Regions from separate parts of the Streptomyces sp. NPDC004610 genome, predicted to be linked through region 2. Evidence: riboswitches for the same ligand, from Rfam matches in the RefSeq annotation. Region 2 holds a riboswitch; the other holds the start of a gene.
The links. Region 2 has a riboswitch for glycine ahead of gcvP (aminomethyl-transferring glycine dehydrogenase). Riboswitches for the same ligand answer to the same signal wherever they lie in the genome.
Positions count from the first base shown of each region.

Region 1: it holds a riboswitch for glycine, as region 2 does, so the genes downstream of both, gcvT (glycine cleavage system aminomethyltransferase GcvT) here and gcvP (aminomethyl-transferring glycine dehydrogenase) in region 2, are expected to answer to the same signal.

Region 1 is NZ_JBEXLA010000027.1:99,957-107,125, reverse strand. Features, by position in the region: gene ABZX40_RS27525 (L-serine ammonia-lyase) at 1-9, opposite strand, end outside; gene glyA (serine hydroxymethyltransferase) at 67-1,344, opposite strand; gene gcvH (glycine cleavage system protein GcvH) at 1,360-1,740, opposite strand; gene gcvT (glycine cleavage system aminomethyltransferase GcvT) at 1,817-2,935, opposite strand; glycine riboswitch at 3,119-3,212, opposite strand; gene ABZX40_RS27505 (AAA family ATPase) at 3,488-4,156, shown strand; gene ABZX40_RS27500 (enhanced serine sensitivity protein SseB) at 5,039-5,830, shown strand; gene ABZX40_RS27495 (enhanced serine sensitivity protein SseB C-terminal domain-containing protein) at 5,949-6,755, shown strand.
Region 2 is NZ_JBEXLA010000025.1:132,626-139,794, forward strand. Features, by position in the region: gene gcvP (aminomethyl-transferring glycine dehydrogenase) at 1-2,195, opposite strand, end outside; glycine riboswitch at 2,365-2,460, opposite strand; gene ABZX40_RS26395 (PRC-barrel domain-containing protein) at 2,574-2,942, shown strand; gene ABZX40_RS26400 (DNA polymerase IV) at 3,240-4,697, opposite strand; gene ABZX40_RS26405 (MerR family transcriptional regulator) at 4,839-5,483, opposite strand; gene ABZX40_RS26410 (bifunctional nuclease family protein) at 5,777-6,250, opposite strand; gene ABZX40_RS26415 (MerR family transcriptional regulator) at 6,341-7,078, opposite strand; gene ABZX40_RS26420 (FHA domain-containing protein) at 7,117-7,169, opposite strand, start outside.

The sequences.
Region 1 (7,169 bases), on a different contig from region 2:
GATGGCCACGGGAACAACCTCCAGAGCGGGTGGGGGCACACATCCTCGGGTGCCCCCACCGGGGAACTACTTGGTGAGAGTGGGGTACAGCGGGTGCTTCTCGGCCAGGACGGTGACCCGGGCCCTGAGCGCCGCCGCGTCGTAGGACGGCTTGAGCGCCTCGGCGATCACATCCGCGACCTCGGCGAAGTCCTCCGCCGTGAAGCCCCGGGTGGCCAGCGCCGGGGTGCCGATGCGCAGCCCGGAGGTCACCATCGGCGGGCGCGGGTCGTTGGGGACGGCGTTGCGGTTGACCGTGATCCCGACCTCGTGCAGCCGGTCCTCGGCCTGCTGTCCGTCCAGCTCGGAGGCGCGCAGATCCACCAGGACGAGATGCACATCCGTGCCGCCGGTCGCCACGGCCACCCCGGCCGCGCGGGCGTCCTCGGCGGTCAGCCGCTCGGCGAGCAGCCGCGCCCCCTCCACCGTACGCCGCTGGCGCTCCTTGAACTCCTCGCCCGCGGCGACCTTGAAGGAGACCGCCTTGGCCGCGATCACATGCTCCAGCGGGCCGCCCTGGAAGCCGGGGAAGACCGCCGAGTTCAGCTTCTTCGCGAACTCCTTGGAGCGGGCCAGGATGATCCCGCCGCGCGGCCCGCCCAGCGTCTTGTGGGTGGTGGAGGTGACGACGTCCGCGTACGGCACCGGGTTGTCGTGCAGCCCGGCCGCGACCAGCCCCGCGAAGTGCGCCATGTCGACCCAGAGGTACGCCCCGACCTCGTCGGCGATCCGCCGGAACGCGGCGAAGTCCAGCTCGCGCGGGTACGCCGACCAGCCCGCGATGATCACCTTCGGGCGGTGCTCCTTGGCGAGCCGCTCCACCTCGGCCAGGTCGACCAGCCCGGCGGCGTCCACATGGTAGGCGACGACGTCGAACTGCTTGCCGGAGAAGTTGAGCCGCATGCCGTGGGTGAGGTGGCCGCCGTGCGCCAGGTCCAGGCCCAGGATGGTGTCCCCGGGCTGGGCGAGGGCGAACAGCGCGGCCTGGTTGGCGGAGGCGCCGGAGTGCGGCTGGACATTGGCGTACTCGGCGCCGAACAGCTCCTTCACCCGGTCGATGGCGAGCTGCTCGGTGACATCGACGTACTCGCAGCCGCCGTAGTAGCGGCGGCCGGGGTAGCCCTCGGCGTACTTGTTGGTCAGCACCGAGCCCTGCGCCTCCATCACCGCGACCGGCGCGAAGTTCTCGGAGGCGATCATCTCCAGCGTGGACTGCTGGCGGCGCAGCTCGGCGTCGACCGCGGCGGCGACCTCGGGGTCGAGCTGGTGCAGGGGGGTGTTCATGGAGTGGTCCTGGGCAGTCATCGGTGATCCGTCCCCTCAGCTGGCCGTGAAGGCGGCGTACTCGTCGGCGGAGAGCAGCTCGGCCGGCTCGTCGGCGATCCGCACCTTGAACAGCCAGCCGCCCTCGAAGGGCGCCGAGTTCACCAGCGCCGGGTCGTCCACCACGTCCTGGTTGAACTCCACGACCTCACCGGTGACCGGGGAGTAGAGGTCGGAGACCGACTTGGTGGACTCCAGCTCGCCGCAGGTCTCCCCGGCGCTGACCGCGGTCCCGGCCTCCGGGAGCTGGGCGTAGACGACATCACCGAGCGCGTTCGCGGCGAACTCGGTGATGCCGACCGTGGCCACACCGTTCTCGTCGGCGGCCGACAGCCACTCGTGTTCCTTGCTGTAACGCAGTTCCTGGGGGTTGCTCATGGCCTGAATTCTCCTGTACGGGGTGGCTGATGAGGGGCAGGGGGGAGTGCCGGTGGCACCGGAGGGGCCGTGGGCGCTACTTCCGGCGCTTGTAGAACGGCAGGGCCACGACCTCGTACGGCTCATGGCTGCCGCGGATGTCGACGCCGACCCCGGCGGTGCCGGGCGCGGCGTGCGCCGCGTCCACGTACGCCATGGCGATCGGGCGGCCCAGGGTGGGGGAGGGGGCGCCGGAGGTGACCTCGCCGATCACCCGGCCGTCGGCGACCACCGGGTACCCGGCGCGCGGCACCCGGCGGCCCTCGGCGATCAGGCCGACCAGCACCCGGGGCGGGTCGGTCTCGGCCCGCTTCGCGGCGTCGGCGAGCGCCGCCCGCCCGACGAAGTCGCCCTCCTTCTCGAACTTCACCACCCGGCCGAGCCCGGCGTCGAAGGGGGTGAGGTCCGCGGTCAGCTCATGCCCGTACAGCGGCATGCCCGCCTCCAGGCGCAGGGTGTCCCGGCAGGACAGCCCGCAGGGGACGAGCCCGGCGGCGGCCCCGGCCTCGGTCAGCGCCTCCCACAGCACGACGGCGTCCTCCGGCTGCACGAACAGCTCGAAGCCGTCCTCGCCGGTGTACCCGGTACGGGCGATCAGCGCGGGGACGCCCGCGACCGTGCCGGGGAGCCCGGCGTAGTACTTCAGGCCGTCGAGGTCGGCGTCGGTGAGGGACTTCAGGATGCCGGGGGACTCGGGGCCCTGGACGGCGAGCAGCGCGTAGGCGTCCCGGTCGTCGCGGACCTCGGCGTCGAAGCCTGCCGCCCGCTCGGTGAGGGCGTCCAGCACGATCTGGGCGTTGGAGGCGTTGGCGACGACCAGGTACTCGGTCTCGTCGAGCCGGTAGACGATCAGATCGTCCAGGATGCCGCCGTCGGCCCGGCAGATCATGGTGTAGCGGGCGCGGCCGGTGCCCACGGCGGCGATATTGCCGACCAGGGCGAAGTTCAGGAGCGCGGCGGCCCCCGGGCCGGTGACGGTGATCTCGCCCATGTGGGAGAGGTCGAAGAGCCCGGCCCGGGAGCGGACGGCGAGATGCTCGTCCCGCTCGGAGCCGTAGCGCAGGGGCATGTCCCAGCCCGCGAAGTCGGTCATCGTCGCCCCGAGCGAGCGATGCAGGGCATCGAGCGCGGTACGACGGGGTGCGGCACTGCTCATCGGTCGGTCTCCCAAGGCATGACGGCACGGCGTGACGGCGGGGCGGCCCTCTCCGTCGCGGGGACGGTGAGGGGGTCCTCCCCATCTGTCATCGGAACCTGAGAGGTTCGCCATGATCATCGACGATCACGGCTTGCACCTTGGGTGGAGCCACTGCGGCAGCGGCCCGCTTTTCAGATGTGCCTCGCCCGCGCGGTACGGGGCCTGAGAGATTCAAGGGAGGGACTTGCTCCTTCGGCGCCCCGGTGGAGACCGGGGACTCTCCCGCGCGGATTCAAGCGGCCGGTATGCAGTTAGGACCTGTCGTAGGCGCCGCCATCATTGCACGCCTCCGCCCGGTACGGCAGGGGAGGCCATCGGGCATCGGCGACGAAAGGGGAGGTTTGACAGGGCACGCTCAGTGGGCACGGAGAGTGGGCACGGAGATCGAAAGCTCTCTGTAGCAGGCTTGTTGCGCGATGCGAACGGAATGACGAGACACCGCGAATTACCTTCTCTTTACACTCGACGGGGAGGGAACCTCGTGAACCGCCCCAGGGGAGGACGATCACGGTGAACAGGACCACGGCGTACGTGACCACCACCGGCGCCGCGCTGCCCGAGCAGCCTCCCGCCCCGGCCCGGGAGGCATGTCCCTCGCTGCCCGCCCCGGTGGTCCGCGATCTGCGCGAGCGGGCCGGCCGCAGCCCGCACGCCCTGCTCTTCGGCCCCCGCGACCTGGTGGTGGTCACCGGCCTGCCCGGCAGTGGCAAGTCCACCCTGATGCGGCGCACGGTGAAGTCGGCCCGCATCGACTCCCAGGACACCCGCGACCGCTGGGACCAGCGCACCCCGGCCCTCCTCCCGTACACCGCCTACCGCCCCCTGGTCCGGATAGCGCACTACACCGGGCTGTACCGGGCCCTGCGCACGGGTGAGGGCGTCGTCGTCCACGACTGCGGCACCCAGGCATGGGTACGGGCCTGGCTGGCCCGCGAGGCCCGGCGGCGCGGCGGCCGACTGCACATCCTCCTCCTCGACGTCACCCCCGAGCAGGCCCTCCAGGGCCAGCGCGAACGCGGCCGGGGCGTTTCCCGCTACGCCTTCCGCCGCCACCGGGGGGTCGCGGCGCGGCTGCTCCGCAGGATCCAGAAGGGCCGCCTGCCGAGCGGCGTCGGCTCGGCGGTCCTCCTCGACCGCGACGCCGCGGACCGGCTCCGCCGGATCGGGTTCACGGGGTAGGGGCGGGGTCCGGGGTGGTGGGGGTGGCGTGATGGAGGTCTGCGTCCGCCGGTCGCGCCGCACACGGGCCCGGTGAGTGAGGGCGGCCGGTCCGGCTCGCAGCCCGAGGTGTGACGAATGGTGGCCCGCGTTGGGGGCAGGGCGACGGGTGGTCCGCGCCTGCGGATCGCGCTGGACCCGGGTGTTCGCGTGTGAGGGCCGGGCGGCCTGGCCCAGGCCCAGAAGGACGGCGGACGCGGGGCGACAGGCGGGCTGCGTCTGCCGGTCGCGCCCGTCGACCGGGTGTTCGCGTGTGAGGGCCGGCCGGTCGGGCCTCAGGCCCCGAGGGGCGGCGGGCCACGCGCGCCGATGCGGGCGCCGGGCACGTCGGCATGGTCGGACCGTATCGACGCCTGGCTCCGCGCGAGGGTGGGCCCGCCGGTCCCACCTCCGTCGCCGGGCGCGGCGCGACAGCGGCGTGGGCCGCACCCGCAGCGGCGCCGGGCGTCGGGCCCAGGCCCCGGAACCGCGGACGCCGGGCCTCCGTCCGTACTCAGCCGCCAGCCGCCAGCCGCCAGCCGCCAGCCGCCAGCCGCCAGCCGCCAGCCGCCAGCCGCCAGCCGCCAGCCGCCAGCCGCCAGCCGCCAGCCGCCGTACCAGGCCCCGCCCCGCCCGCCTGCCCGAGGTCGGAACCCCGGCGCCGCCCACAGCCCACCCCACCACCCAGCTACCCCCGAAGGACCGGCCGGGATCAGGGTCAGGCCCGCTGCCGTGCGCCCGGTGGATGCCAGGGCCCCCGTCCGGGGCGCGGACACCCCGGACCCCCACCCGGTCCCACCCGCTAGCCTTTTCAGCCCGAAGAGCAGTGGCAGTGGTACGTGGTACTCGGCAGGCGGTAACAAGATGGACTTCCCGGCGGACCTTCCCGCGGACTTCCCGGTGGGGGCGCACCCCCACCCGCACGGTGGCTGGCCCGGCAATGAGCTGGAGGAGGTGCTCTCCGCCGCCCTCGGGGTCCCCTCGGCGGGCCCGCGGATCGTGGAGGTGCTGGGCCGCAGCTTCCTCTGGGTGCCGCTGCCGGGCGGCGGCGGACCCGACAGCGGCCCCCTGGACCTGCCCACCACCGAGATCGACGGCCAGGTCTACGTCCCGGTGTTCACCTCCGAGGAGCAGTTCCGCCAGGTCGTCGGCGCCCATATGTCGTTCGCCATCGCGCCCGCCGTCGAGTTCGCCCGGGGCCTGCCGCCGCAGGCCGGGATCGTGCTCAACCCGGGCGGCACGGTGGGCATCCCGCTGCCGCCGCCCGCCGTGGCCGAGCTGTGCCGGGCGGGCCGTACCGCGCTGGACGGCCCGGCGGGCGGCGGGCGGGTGCGGCTGTTCGAGCCGGACTGGCAGGACGATCCGGTCGACTTCCTCGCCGCCGCGTCCGCCGAGTTCGCCGCCCTCGGCGTGGTGGTGACCGCCCGCCGCTGTCTGGCCGCCGTCGAGACCGCCGAACCGGCGCTGTTCGTCGGGGTCGAACTCGACCGCTGGGAGGGCGACATCCGGGCGCTTCCGCTGGCCGCCCTGGAGCGGGCGGTGACCGCCGCCGCGCCCAAGTGGCCGGTCAACCTGGTGCTGTTGGACGTGGCGCAGGACCCGGTGGGGACCTGGATGCGGGACCAGGTGCGGCCGTTCTACACCCGGGACGCATGACCCGCTCGCGGCGAGCGCGCCGAGCCGCGCCGGGCCCCGGATCCGGCGCCGCACGTAAGCTAGTGTCACGGTCGAAAAAAGGGCGTTGCAAGCAGCCCACGAAGGGGCGGGGAAGACAGTGAGCGCGAGCGGCACCGCCGCAACCGGCCAGGTCGAGCACACCCTGCGACAGGTGACGCCGGGTCGGTACGACACCTACGAGGCACTGCTGCACGCCCTCGCCACCCCCACCGCGGGCCAGATCTGGATGCTGCTGTGGCACGGCCAGGCCGGTTCCCCCGACGCGCAGTACGGAAACATGGAGGTCGAGGGCTACGCGTACGCCCCGTGCGTCACCTCCGCCCAGGAGCTGTCGGCCAGCGGCTGGAACCGCTCCTACGAGGTGGTCGACGCCCTCGACGTGGCCCGCACCCTCTACCCCGACCACTACGGCCTCTGGCTCAACCCGCACGCCCCGGGCGGCGGCGTCGGAGTGCCCTGGCTCGATCTGCGCCGGATCGCCACCGGCCTCGACCGCCAGCCCGCCGGACCGCTGCGGCTGGCCGAGCCCACCGTCGAGATCCCCCAGTTCTACGCGCTGCTGGCGCAGAACGCCCACCGCACCCCCGCGCTGCGCTCCCTGCGCCGGGCCTGGGTGCAGCCGGCGCTCGGAGCGCCGTATCTCGCCATCGGTCTGGAGGTGTACGACACCTCGCCGACGGCGGTGGACGCGGTGCGGGCGATGATGCACCAGTCGATCGGCGCCTGCCCGGACGGGCTGCCGGTGTCCACGGTGGCGATGTCCGACGCGTACTGCCCGGTGGCGATGTGGATGCGGGCCAACGCCCGGCCGTTCTACGACCGGGAGGCACACGCCCCGGCCGCGCCCGCCCCGGCCCAGGTGCCCGGCGGCGGCTACGGCTACCCTCCGCCCCGGAGCTACTGACCGGTCGGCTCCGGCCGTCGCCCGCCGTCCCGCTCCACCCCACCTCACCCCTCCCCACCCCGCCCCTCCCGCGCGTTTCGCCGCGCCCCGACGGCTGCCCACGTTGTGGACAGTCGCATCCCGGTGACCGGGCGCGAGCCCTCTCTCCGCGCGTAGAAGTGGGTGGATTAAAGGGCGTTCAGCAGACTTGTCTGGATTCATCCTTGTCCTGCCGCCGCCACCCGCTGTCCGGATAACGGAACTCCCAGGACAGCATCACGGTTGCGCATCCATTCACCGTCAAGTCTGGCAACAGATCGCCAAAGCGTTGAAGACTCCCGCTCCAGGGGTGTGGACCAGGTGTGCGCTCCCTGTGTACGACGGACTGAAGACGCCGCCACCGCGGCAAGTGCGGGCCGGCTACCGCCGGTTGAG
Region 2 (7,169 bases):
GCCAGATGCGAGCGCACCGCCACCGGGCCGACACCGGGACCACCGCCGCCGTGCGGGATGCAGAACGTCTTGTGCAGGTTCAGATGCGAGACATCGCCACCGAAGTGCCCCGGCTTGGCCAGCCCCACCAGCGCGTTCAGATTGGCCCCGTCGACATACACCTGCCCGCCCGCCTCGTGCACCTGGGCGCAGATATCGGCGACATGCTCCTCGAACACCCCGTGCGTCGAGGGGTAGGTGATCATCAGCACGGCGAGCCGGTCGCGGTGCTGCTCTATCTTGGCGCGCAGATCGGCGACGTCGATCTCGCCGTCCTCGGCGGTCTTGACGACGACGACCTTCATCCCGGCCATCACCGCGCTCGCGGCGTTGGTGCCGTGCGCCGAGGACGGGATCAGACACACCGTCCGCTGCTCGTCCCCGTTGGCCCGGTGGTACCCGCGCACGGCGAGCAGCCCGGCCAGCTCCCCCTGCGACCCGGCGTTGGGCTGGAGGGACACCTTGTCGTAGCCGGTGACCTCGGCGAGCCGCTCCTCCAGCTCCCGGATCAGCGTCAGATAGCCCTGTGCCTGCGCGGCGGGCGCGAACGGGTGCAACTGCCCGAACTCGGGCCAGGTCACCGGCTCCATCTCGGTCGTGGCGTTGAGCTTCATGGTGCAGGACCCGAGCGGGATCATCCCGCGGTCGAGCGCGTAGTCGCGGTCGGCCAGCCGGCGCAGATAGCGCAGCATCGCCGTCTCGGATCGGTGCTGGTGGAACACGGGGTGGGCGAGGAACTCGTCACTGCGCAGCGCCCCCTCCGTCAGCCCCTCCTCCGTCCCGGCGTCCAGCGCCTCGACATCGGCCTCGACCCCGAACGCGTGCCACACCGCGCTGAGCTGCGCCCTGGTGGTCGTCTCGTCGCAGGCGAGGGAGAGATGATCGGCGTCCACGACCCGCAGATTGACCCCGTTGTCCCGCGCGGCGGCGGCGATCCGCTCGGCCCGCCCCTCGGCGCGGACGGTCAGGGTGTCGAAGTAGGACCCGTGCACGACCTCGACGCCCCCGGCCCGCAGCCCGGCGGCCAGGACGGTGGCGTACCGGTGGGTCCGCCAGGCGATCGTCCGCAGCCCCTCGGGCCCGTGGTGGACGGCGTACATCCCGGCCATCACGGCGAGCAGCACCTGCGCGGTGCAGATGTTGCTGGTCGCCTTCTCGCGCCGGATGTGCTGCTCCCGCGTCTGGAGCGCGAGCCGGTACGCCCGGTTGCCGTCGGCGTCCACCGAGACACCGACGAGCCGCCCCGGCAGACTGCGCGCGAAGCTCTCCCGCACCGCCATGTAACCGGCGTGCGGCCCGCCGAAGCCCATCGGCACCCCGAACCGCTGGGTGGTGCCGACCGCGATGTCCGCGCCCAGCTCCCCGGGCGACCTCAGCAGCGTCAGCGCCAGCAGATCGGCGGCCACGGTGACCAGCGCACCCCGCTCGTGCGCCTGGTCGACGACCACCTTGATGTCCCGTACGGCCCCGGAGGCGCCGGGGTACTGGACGAGCACCCCGTTGATCTCCCGCCCGCCGACCTCCTCCGGAATCCCGGCGCTCAGATCGGCGACGACGACCTCGACCCCGGTCGGCTCCGCCCGCGTCCGGATCACCGCGATGGTCTGCGGCAGCGCGTCCGCGTCGACGAGGAAGAGCCCCTTCTTGTTCTTCCCCATCCGCAGGGACAGCGCCATCGCCTCGGCGGCGGCCGTCCCCTCGTCCAGCAGCGAGGCACCGGAGGTGGGCAGCCCGGTGAGGTCGGCGACCATGGTCTGGAAGTTCAGCAGCGCCTCCAGCCGGCCCTGCGAGATCTCCGGCTGATAGGGCGTGTAGGCCGTGTACCAGGCCGGATTCTCCATGACATTGCGCAGGATCACCGGCGGCGTGAACGTCCCGTAGTACCCGAGCCCGATCATCGAGCCGAGCACCTGGTTGCGGTCGGCCAGCGCGCGCAGCTCGGCCAGCACCTCGGCCTCGGTACGCGCCCCCGGCAGTTCCAGCGCCTCGGCGTTCTTGATCACATCGGGGACGGCGGCGGCGGTCAGCTCGTCCAGCGAGCCGTAACCGACCTGGGCGAGCATCTTGGCCCGCGCCTCCTGGTCGGGGCCGATGTGCCGCTGCTCGAAGGGGATCCCCTGCTCAAGCTCGGAGAGCGGAATGCGGTGGGCGGTCATTGCGGAGGGCCTCCTGGTCTGACACGACCTTCGGGGGGCACCCCGGCACGGGTACCCCGACGGCCTCCCCCTCTGTCATCTCAACCTGAGAGCTTCACCGGGCGCCGGCCCGGCTTTCACCGTCGGTGAGAGCGAACGCCGTCGGCGCCGCCCTGCTTTCCAGAGTGACCTCGTCCGTGCGGTACGGGGGCCTGAGAGATTCCGGGGAGGATTTGCTCCTTCGGCGCCTCCGGATCTTCCCGGAGGACTCTCCCGCACGGGGTCAGCAGCCGCTGTCAGCCTACCAGCGCGGTCCACGAACGGGCCTTCGAGTGGCCGCCTGCCCCAATGTGCTCTTTCGTAGTGCTTACGGATGAGTTGCGACCATGTGGAGGGACCGTGCAGACCGATATCGATCCGCGCAACCTGATCGGCCGCAAGGCGTTCGACCGCAACGGCACGAAGATCGGCACGATCGACGAGGTCTATCTCGACGACGCGACCGGCGTCCCGGAGTGGGCGGCCATACGGACGGGCCTCTTCAGCCGGGACGCCTTCGTCCCGCTGGAGCCCAGCGAACTGATCGAGGGCACCCTGCACGTCCCCTTCGACCGCGCCCTGATCAAGGACGCCCCCGACTTCGGTGTCGGCCGCCATCTCTCCCCAGAACAGGAGCTCCAGCTCTACCACCACTACGGCCTGGACGTCACCGCCCCGCCCCCACCGGACCACGACTTCGGCAAAATGGCAGGCCAGGACGACAGCTAGCCCAAGAACCACGAAAACCCAGCCCCCACCGCGCACCCTGCTCCCCGAAGCTCCCGCCCCGTACGACTCCCACCCGCACCCGACCCACCCCATTCCGTCCACGCCCTCCGCATACCTCGCCTCCCGCCGAAAGGGCCGCGCCCCCGCCACCAACCGCCCCCGGACGCACGCCACCCTCCGGGACCAGACCCGAACACCGGACACCGAACACCGGCACCCGCCCGCACCGCCCCGAACCGGCCCGATCCCCTCCCCCCGCTCAGCGCCATACGGGCCAGGCAAGCCGACCGCCAAAACTCACCCGCGGAGCGAGCCGGACACCCCACCCACGCCTCCCCCTCCCCCTGTTCCCGTACCCCCAGGTCTTCGCTCCTCCGCCTCCCCGAGCGCACCCCCCACCTCGGTCAGCGGCAGCGGCTCCGCCGGCTCCAGCTCCGGATCCTCGACACGGAACGTCCGCACCCTCCCCGCCCCCTCCGACCGCGGTGTCTCGAACCGCACGGTCACCCGCCCGAGCCCGCTCCCCTGCACCCACCCGTGCCCGTACTCGGCGTGCCGTACGTCGTGCCCCGCGGGCCAGCGCCGCTCGCCGTGCCCCTCCGTGTCCTCGCGCTCCCCCTCCTCGGGGTGCTCCTCGGGATGCTCGTCCCGCAACTCCCCGGCGGCCTGGGCGAAGAGATCCTCCTGGGTGTAGTCGGCGAGCCCGCTCACCCCGACCCCCAGCAGCCGCACCCCGCCCGTGGTGTCCACGGAGTCCAGCAGCCGGGCCGCCGCCTCCCGCACCACCGCGGGATCGTCGGTCGGCCCCCGCAGGGTCTCGGACCGGGTCAGCGTGGAGAAGTCGTACCGCCGCACCTTCAGCACGATCGTCCGCCCCGACAGCCCCGCCCCGCGCAGCCGCCGCACACACCGGTCCGCGAGCCGCTGCACCTCCAGCTCGACCCGCACCCGGTCATGGATGTCCACGTCGTAGGTGTCCTCCACCGACACCGACTTCGTCTCCCGCTCGGCGACCACGGGCCGGTCGTCGTGCGCCAGCGCCATCGCGTACAGCGCATGCCCATGCGCCTTTCCCAGCAGCCGGACGAGTTCGTCCTCACCGGCCTCGGCCAGTTCCTCGACCGTGGTGATCCCGGCCCGCCGCAGCTGGTCGCCGGTGGCCGGCCCCACCCCCGGCAGGGTCCGCACCGGCATCGGCGCGAGCAGCGCCCGCTCGGTCCCCGGCTCGATCAGCACCAGCCCGTCCGGCTTGGCCTGCTCGGAGGCGATCTTGGCCAGCATCTTGGACGCGGCCAGCCCCACGGATCCCGTCAGCCCGGTGACCGCCCGTATGTCCGCGCGCAGCTTGATCCCCGCCAGCCGCGCCGACTCCGGGTCCCAGGCCGCTCCCCCGGCCTCCAGATCCACGAACGCCTCATCCAGGCTCAGCGGCTCCACCAGGGGCGACAGCGCCCGCAGCAACGCCATCACCTGCTCGCTGATCGACCGGTACAGCCCGAACCGCGGCACCAGATACGCGGCATTCGGCGCCAGCCGCCGCGCCTGGGCCATCGGCATCGCCGAGTGCACCCCGAACACCCTGGCCTCGTAGGAGCAGGTCGCCACCACCCCGCGCGGGCCCAGGCCGCCCACGATCACCGCTTTCCCGCGCAGGCTCGGCTTGGACGCCTGCTCCACCGAGGCGAAGAAGGCATCCATGTCGAGATGCAGGATCGTGGGCGTTCTCCTCACACCTACGATGCTGCACCACGGCACTGACAATGCCCCTAGGAAGACCCCCGACCATCACCTGTGCCGCCGGGAAACGCCGACCGCTGCCCACGCCCCCGAAAATCCCCGCGGCGCGACGGACGAACGCCCCTCAGAAACCACCTTCAAAGAGCCCTCAGACAGCCCTCAAACCGCCCGACTACGCCGTCGCGCCAGCTCATCCGCAGGATTGTGGCCGACGAGCGTCTCCCCCGTGTCGATCCGCTCCCCGTGCAGCTGCGACAGCGCGCTCTCCACATCCCGCCACACCACGCCCACGGCGATCCCGAAGATCCCCTGACCGCCCTGGAGCAGCGCGTGCACCTCGTCCGGCGAGGTGCACTCGTAGACCGTGGCGCCATCGCTCATCAGCGTCATCCGCTCCAGATTGCGAAAGCCCTGCTCACGCAGATGCTGCACGGTGGTCCGGATGTTCTGGAGCGACACCCCGGTGTCCAGGAACCGCTTGACGATCTTCAGGACGACGACGTCCCGGAAGCTGTACAGCCGCTGCGTCCCCGACCCGTGAGCGGGCCGTACGCTGGGCTCGACCAGCCCAGTGCGCGCCCAGTAGTCCAGTTGCCGGTAGGTGATGCCGGCGGCCGCGCAGGCCGTCGGCCCGCGGTAGCCGATCTGCTCGGACGTCATCGACGTCGCCCCTCCGCTGCTGGGCACGGCCGTCGGTCGCTGCGGAGCGTGACCGGTCGTGCTCCCGTGAAGCGGGTACGGACCGCTCTCCCCGAGACTGCGCCCGGGGGCACCCCCAGCCGTACCGTCGCCGCTGCTTCTCACGCCGACCTCCGTCCTTGACCTGCCTTCTCGACGGTAGGCAGTCACCGAGGGTGCGTCAACGATCGCCACACTCGGCACGCCGAGTGATAATCACCCTAGGAGTGGTTTCCCGTGCCCCACCGCGGGGAAAGGCTAGCCGAATGCGCCGACGGGGAGCCGCAGGACGCTCTCACGCGCCCCTGGCAATTGCCGGACCGAGGCGATACGGGACGATACGTTCCCTCACTCGGCTACTCAGCCCGGCGTACACCCCGTGCCCGCCGGGCCGCACCCCGTCTCACCGGCCCACCGGGTCACTGACTGCTGGTGCCGAAGTCCTCGGGCGAGATCTGGTCGAGGAACTCGCGGAACTTCTCCACCTCGTCCTCCTGCTCATCGGGGATCGCGATACCGGCGTCGTCGAGCACCCCGTCACTGCCGTAGATCGGCGTTCCGGTGCGCAGGGCCAGCGCTATGGCATCGGACGGCCGGGCGCTCACCTCCACCCCGCTGGCGAAGACCAGCTCGGCGTAGAAGACGCCCTCACGCAGATCCGTGATGCGTACTTCGGTCAGCTCCTGGCCGACGGCCTCCAGCACGTCCTTGAACAGGTCGTGGGTCAGCGGTCGGGCGGGCGCCATGCCCTGCTGGGCGAAGGCGATGGCCGTGGCCTCCCCCGGCCCGATCCAGATGGGGAGGTAGCGGTCGCCTCCCACTTCGCGCAGGAGCACGATCGGTTGGTTGGAGGGCATTTCGACCCGGACACCTACGACATCGAGCTCGTTCACACAGCAACCCTAGGCCGTGCCCGGGATGTTTGGGTAGTCGGGACGGCCACAGGTCCGGATCCGGACCTGCCCCGGCCGCAGGTCTGCCCCTCAGGGCAGCCGCACCCCGAGCGCGGACTGCACCAGCGCCGCGTGCAGCCGCACGGCGAGTCCCGCCAGCTCCTTCGTCCGGGCCTCGGCATGGGCTCTGGTCTGCGGATTGCGGTGCCGGCGCAGCGGTGCCACCACCTGGTCGACCAGCCCCGCCTCGCGGTCGGCGGCGGCCTTCATCACCCGCAGATGCCGCGGCTCGATCCCCGATCGCCCCAGCTCCACCACCAGCGAGGCCACCGTGGCCGCCTCCGCGTCGTACACCCCGTCCTCGACCGGCATGATCAGCCCGTACGACTCCCACTCCGCGAGTTCCTCGGCGCCGATCCCGGCGGCGGCCAGCAGCTCGGCACGGCCGATCCGGGCGACCGTGGGCACCCCGGACGGCTCGCGGGCGCCCTCACCGTCCCGGGACCTCCCCAGCACCGGCAGCCGGACATCCTCACCGCGCTCGACGGCCGCCAGATGCTCGCGGATCACCTTGAGCGGCAGATAGTGGTCGCGCTGCATCCGCAGCACCTGGCCGAGACGCTCGACATCGTCCGCGGTGAATTTGCGGTACCCGGAGGGGGTCCGCTGCGGCTCGATCAGCCCCTCCGCCTCCAGGAACCGGATCTTGGAGATGGTGACCTCGGGGAATTCCTCGCGCAGCACGTTCAGCACCGTGCCGATGCTCATCAGCCCGCTGTCCGTGGCGGCGGCGCCGTGCCCGGCACCGCCGCTCGGTGTATGCAGCATGGACCTTCCCTGGGATCCCCGGACCGTGTCCGGTGAGGTCAGACGACCTGCCTGCTCGCGTAGAAGACCAGCCGGTACTTGCCGATCTGCA